DNA from 2 places in the Lysinibacillus sp. NPDC056220 genome. Region 2 is predicted to be linked to the other one. Evidence: riboswitches for the same ligand, from Rfam matches in the RefSeq annotation. Region 2 holds a riboswitch; the other holds the start of a gene.
The links. A riboswitch is a leader RNA that binds a small molecule or an ion and turns the genes downstream of it on or off. The one in region 2 is predicted to bind S-adenosylmethionine.
Positions count from the first base shown of each region.

Region 1: linked by a shared signal. The riboswitch ahead of ACOZBY_RS13865 (YezD family protein) and the one ahead of ACOZBY_RS20265 (bifunctional homocysteine S-methyltransferase/methylenetetrahydrofolate reductase) in region 2 are both predicted to bind S-adenosylmethionine.

Region 1 is NZ_JBMOXD010000003.1:730,553-733,980, reverse strand. It holds gene ACOZBY_RS13870 (DUF418 domain-containing protein) at 1-1,021, shown strand, start outside; SAM riboswitch class I at 1,189-1,284, shown strand; gene ACOZBY_RS13865 (YezD family protein) at 1,354-1,509, shown strand; gene ACOZBY_RS13860 (flavin reductase family protein) at 1,593-2,078, opposite strand; gene ACOZBY_RS13855 (VOC family protein) at 2,237-3,022, shown strand; gene ACOZBY_RS13850 (cold-shock protein) at 3,127-3,327, opposite strand.
Region 2 is NZ_JBMOXD010000010.1:75,664-79,091, forward strand. It holds gene ACOZBY_RS20260 (protoporphyrinogen oxidase) at 39-1,433, shown strand; SAM riboswitch class I at 1,536-1,635, shown strand; gene ACOZBY_RS20265 (bifunctional homocysteine S-methyltransferase/methylenetetrahydrofolate reductase) at 1,725-3,428, shown strand, end outside.

The sequences.
Region 1 (3,428 bases), on a different contig from region 2:
AAATTTTGGAGTCATAACAGGTTCTACAACGAATGGTTCAGCATGGATGATTACCTTACAAAATCTTTTCGAGGGGCGTGCTTCCGCCGTATTTGTCATGTTAGCAGGAATAGGGATAGCTTTAATGACTCGTCAGGCTAGAGAGACTAAGGACCCACTGCTTCTTCGTCAGAATCGACTTACTTTATGGAAAAGGTCGTTTTTGTTATTTACGATTGGGCTAATATTATATGTGATCGGCTGGACAGGAGATATATTACATTATTATGGCGTGTATATGTTTGTGGCCGCATGTCTGATTGCGCAATCCAAGAAAATGATGATCTTCATCATAGGTGCTATCCTCATCCTTTCACAATGGCTTCAAATTCAATTTAATTACCTTGCTGGTTGGCATCCAACATATGTCTTACTAGAGTATCTTGATTTTTGGACACCAGCAGGATTTATAAGAAATTTGATGTTTAATGGCTATCACCCACTATTCCCCTGGATTTGCTTCTTTCTGATGGGGATGTTAATCGGCACATTAGATTTAACAAATCGTACTATAAGAAAAATCTTACTAGTGACAGGTTTATTGCTAGTCATATTGACTGAGACTTTTTCAATATTATTTATTAAGATAACAACAACCATCCATTTATTAGATGTAGAGAGTGCATTGTATTTATTTGATACGGGACCGATTCCACCAAATATGATGTATGTCCTATCTAATTCGGCTTCGGCTATTGTCCTCATTGTAGGCTCCATCTATCTTGTAGAGACATGTAAAAATAAAGTCATTGAAGCTTTCATCTTAACCGGGCAAATGTCTTTAACCCATTATGTTGGCCATGTTTTTATAGGGATTGGGATACTAATTGTTTGCCAAAAGCTGGAGAATCAAACGCTTGCTTTTTCCATGCTGTATGCCTGCTGTTACTTTTTAGGATGTGTGTTTGCTTCTGTTTGGTGGAGAGCTAAACATCATCGCGGTCCACTTGAATCCTTGATGAGGAAATGGAGTTCGAAATAAATTAGTGGATAGCCATCTATTTCTTACTGATTAGGCATAAAATACTTTAGGTATAGGCAGTTTTCTAATCTAAAATACACATTACAAAGTATTCAGCTAGGTTTTCTAATATTTTATATTGACAATCGTATAACAGAATTATAGAATTATTTTCAAGAAACGCAGTACTCTTATCGAGAGAGGTGGAGGGACCTGGCCCAATGAAGCCTCGGCAACCGGAAAAATAGGTGCCAAATCCAACAGATGTATCTGAGAGATAGGAGGGGCTATCAATTAGCTTGATGCATTGGCCTCTTTTGTACAACAAGAATCAGAAAGAAGGGGTGTATCGTATGGCTCAGTCGACAAAGGTAGAAGATAAGAAATTAGAGGCTATTGCAAAGGCCATTCAAAATCTTGAATTTGGTGAAGTGCATATTACGATTCAGGATGGGGTAATTGTTCAAATTAATAGGCTTGAAAAGCAGAGATTTCCACAAAAGAAATAAAGATCATTTCAGATGAACGATGTGAAAAGGCCACCAATAAGCATGGTTTCCGTTGCTTACAAGTGGCCCTTTTTTTATGAGAATTAGCTATAAAAGCTTTTTGGAATCTGACCGATATGACGGCGATGGTAGAGAAGCGGTTCCTTTTGAGAATTTGTAATATCTAGTACTTGCCCAATAAAAATAGTATGATCGCCAGCATCTATCTGTTGAAATGATTTACATTGTAAAATAGCTGCTGTATCATGTAAAATCGGTAGCCCAAATGATGAAGTAGACCATTTTGCCTGAGCAAAGCGATCTGGGACTTTACTTGCAAATAATGTACATAAATGCTCTTGATCACTCGCTAAAATATTAACAGCGAATTTTCCAGCACCCATAAAATAAGGATGGAGCTGAGATTTTTTATCCAGTGACCATAAAATAAGTAGTGGGTCAATGGAAACAGATGCAAAAGAATTGACGGTTAAGCCAATTGGATTCGTTTCATGACATGCTGTAACAACCGTTACACCTGTAGGATAGTTACCTAATGCCAATTTAAAAGCAGCTACATGATCTGTCATTCAAATCACCTCTTTATAGTGAGTAATAAATTAGTTAACGGAGTTAGTAGGGAAATTGCACTTTTTTTCATACCAGCTAGTAACTCCTTTTCTTAAGTAAATATTAAATCAAATACACATCTAGGTAAAGCTAATGGGGGAAAGAAAGGGGAATTGCCATGACTTTATATTTTGATCATCTGGTACATCAAGTAGAATCTCCGGAAAATATAAAGGTTTTCTTCAATAAACGAAATGTCCATACAGTGAACGGTGGTCAACACACGATGTGGGGGACTTACAATACGCTAAGCTACTTTGGCTTAAGCTATATTGAACAAATCGCTATTTATGATCGTGATTTATTTGAGCAAGCGGCCCTGTACCCATATTCCCTACATTATACGTTTAAACGTAATCATGAGCGCCAAGGATTTTCACGAATTGCCTTGCGCACCCAAAATATTGAAGAAGAGGGTCAACGATTGCGTGCATTGGGCTTTGATGTATATGGTCCCGATGCTTGTAGTCGAACAAGACCAGATGGCACGATAATCGAATGGAAGCTATTGCATTTTGGCAGGGCTGACCTTGCATTGGATTTCCCATTCTTAATTGAATGGGCAGATGAAGATGAGAAACGTCTTGCTCAATTAAAAGCTAGTGGCGCGATTGATGAAACGCAAGCTATTACCATGGAATCGATTCAGTTTTATGTCAGGGATGTGGAGAAGACGGTGCAGCTTTGGCAGAAGGTATTACAGCTACCCAAGTTTGTGCAGCATGAGCAGTTTGTGTCTCTACAGCTACCGAATATGCGCTTGGATTTTTATGAGGAAGCGGCAGCATCTAGCATGACGCTCGGGCATTTAAAAGAAGGGCCTATCGGTGTAACATTGAACGATCCACACAGAACCAAGGAAACATTAGTTTGTCCAGGTGCTTTTTATTGGATTAATAGATAAATTAAAAATCCACTTCAATCGTTGAAGTGGATTTTTATGTGTAAACATGTCAAAAAGCGGATTGAACTATTTTTAAATATTTCATCCACCTTCAGTTTCCTAGCTTATAATTTTACAACATTTGAAGCTTGCGGGCCGCGATTGCCTTCCACAACATCAAATGAAACCTTTTGACCTTCTTCAAGTGTACGGAAGCCTTCCTCCTGGATGCCCGTAAAATGTACAAATACATCTTCTCCATCATCACATTCAATAAAGCCATAGCCCTTTTCATTATTGAACCACTTTACGATCCCCTGTTGCATAAGCATTCGCCTCCAATGCGCTTGAAAGTAAAATAAAGTTAAAGAAATCGTGCTATCAATGAGAAAATGTGAAAAAATAGCATTTTCTCTTAGAACATACA
Region 2 (3,428 bases):
TATACTGTAGACAGAACTAAAAATAGGGGCGGTTTACTATGAAAACAGTTGTTGTATTAGGTGGCGGTATTACTGGGTTATGCACAATGCATTATCTACAACGTCAAGTGAAGGAAAAAAATTTAGATGTTCAGCTAGTGCTCGTAGAAAAAAATACATATTTAGGTGGTAAATTATATTCAGCCTATGAACAAGGTTTTATTATGGAAACTGGTGCTGATTCTATTGTAGCTCGCCATAAAGGTGTAATGGAGCTAGTGCAGGAGCTAGATTTTGAAGATCATCTCGTTTACAACGAAACAGGTATATCCTATATTTATACAAATAACGAGCTGCACGCCATCCCAGCGGATTCTACTTTCGGTATACCTATGAGTGTGGCATCACTTGAAGAAAGCACACTTATCTCTGATCAGGCCAAACAAGAAGCTTTAAAAGATTTAACTTTACCCAATGCAGGCTTTACAAAAGAAAGCTCGATAGGGGAATTTCTAACTTATTACCTTGGTGAAGAGCTAGTGGAAAATCAAATTGCACCAGTTCTAGCAGGTGTCTATTCTGGTGATTTACACCAGCTTTCTATTGCCTCCACTTTACCGTATTTAATTGACTATAAAAATGAATATGGAAGTATCATAAAAGGTTTTGATGCGAATCGTGAGCAATTTGTTAAAGCAGCTAATAAAAAATTTATTTCATTTCAAAATGGATTATCCTCTTTAATTGAGCGATTAGAGCAAACATTAACAGATGTAGACATCATTAAAGGTGTAGCCACAAGTCAGGTCAAAAAAATGGAGAACCACTATTTGATTTCCTTAACAAGTGGTCAAAACATTGAGGCAGATTATGTTGTTCTAGCACTACCAAATGAGGCAGTCCAAAGTATATTGCAGGACGACTCCTTAACACATTATTTTAATCAGTTTACTACAGCGTCAGCTATTACCATTTATCTGGGCTTTGATGTGCCTGATGCAAACTTACCAGCGGATGGTACAGGCTATATTGTATCTCATAATTCTGATGTCACTTGTAATGCAGCAACTTGGACGAGTCGTAAGTGGAAGCATACATCGAAAAACAATCAATTACTTGTGCGCCTATTCTATAAGAGTATAAATCCGGCGTATGAGCAGTTACGTGATATGACTGATGATGAATTGGCAGCGGTTGCTTTAGAAGATGTTCGAAAAAGCCTAGGAATCGATGAAAAACCAACCGTTGTGAATGTTACAAAGTGGATTGATCAAATGCCTAAATATGACTTAGCACATCGTGAAGCGCTGCAAGGCTTATTACTAGAGCTAAATGAAAACTACCCGAATTTATCGATAGCAGGTTGCTCTTATTTTGGAGTAGGTATTGGTGCTTGCATTCAAAATGGGAAAAAAATTGGTGAAGAGCTTGCGGAAGAACTATCCAATCTTTAAGTTTTTAAGCGGAAAAATTCTTTGTTGTGAGAAATAGTCTTGACTCATACGTCTGTAAACGATATGATTCTTTTAATTATTTAAAAAATTCATACTTAATAATTCTTATCAAGAGAAGCAGAGGGACTGGCCCATTGAAGCTTCAGCAACCAACTTTTTGTCAGGTGCTAAATCCAGAAGACCGTTGAGTCGAAGATGAGAAGGAACAATAATGATGAGTCGTTAAAGCCTTCTTTTTATATAAAAGAAGGCTTTTTATTATACAGAGATAGAGGAAGAGAGGCTAGATTTATGGGATTGCTGGAAAGGTTAAAAACACATGTATTGACGGCAGATGGTGCAATAGGCACAGTGTTGTATGGCTATGGATTGGAGTATTGCCATGAGGAAATGAATGTTCAAAGACCTGAATTAATTGAAAAGATTCATAGAGAGTACATTGCAGCTGGTGCTGATATCATTCAAACGAATACATACGGTGCCAATGCCATTAAATTAGCTCGCTATGGACTAGAATCGAGTGTCCAACGATTTAATGAAGCAGCTATTACTATTGCCAAGCGAGCAGCAGCAGATGGCGGTCAATTTGTTTTAGGAACAATAGGTGGTATTCGTGGTATTCGTAAAAGCGATGCCACATTAAATGACATTTTAAAGACCGTTGAAGAACAGGCAAGTGTGCTACTTGCAGGGAATCCAGATGGCCTTTTACTCGAAACCTATTACGATTTTGAAGAATTAACAGCAACATTAAAAATGCTACGCGCCAAAACTAATATACCGATAATTGCTCAAGTATCTATGCATGAGCCTGGTGTTTTACAAAATGGTATGTCTCTAAATATTGCACTACATGAGCTAGAGATTCTTGGTGCAGATATAGTAGGTGTCAATTGCCGTCTAGGTCCATATCATACGATTCAAGCCTTTGAGGGTGTAGAACTTCCAGAAAAGGCGTTTATGTCGGCCTATCCAAATGCTTCGTTATTAGATTTAGAGGATGGGCGTGTTGTTTATGAGTCGGAGGCTGATTATTTTGGTCGCGCTGCTGTCGAGCTGCGTGATCAAGGGGTACGCTTAATTGGGGGGTGTTGTGGTACGACACCAAAGCATATTGCAGCCGCAAAGAAGTATTTAGAGGAGCTATCACCAGTTAGTGAAAAGTATGCGAAACCTGCAAAGATTGAGATTGTTCGTGATGCAGAGCCAGCTAAGTATGAACCACTTCATGAAAAAGTAAAACGTGAGCGCTCGGTCATCGTGGAGTTGGATACGCCTAGACACTTAGAAATAGAAGGATTTCTTGAAGGGGCCAAACAACTATATGAGGCAGGTGCCGATGTAGTGATGATGGCAGACAATTCATTGGCATCCCCACGTATTAGCAATATTGCAATGGGTGCCTTATTGAAAAGTACGAATGGTGTACGCCCTCTTACTCATATTACCTGTCGAGATCGTAATTTAATTGGCCTGCAATCGCATTTAATGGGCTTAAATGCATTAGGGATTCATGATGTGTTAGCTGTTACGGGTGACCCAACGAAGGTTGGAGACTTTCCTGGTGCCACCAGTGTATATGATGTCTCCTCGATGGAGCTTATCCAATTAATTAAACAATTAAATGAGGGAGTCTCTTTCTCAGGGAAACCACTCCGAAAAAAGGCAAATTTCTCTGTGGCTGCTGCATTTAACCCAAATGTTCGTGTTTTAGATCGTGCTGTTGCACGCTTAGAAAAAAAGATTGAGCATGGGGCAGACTACTTCATTTCACAGCCTGTGTATACGAAGGAAAAAATGATAGAAATTTATGAAGCAACCAAGCATTTACAAGCACCGATTTATATTGGTATTATGCCCGTTACGAGTTATAAAAGTGCTGAATTTTTACATCATGAGGTGCCAGGTATTAAATTATCTGAAGATGCTTTAGCAAGAATGAAAGCATGTGGTGAAGATAAGGAACGCGCCACACTTGAAGGTATTGCAATTGCC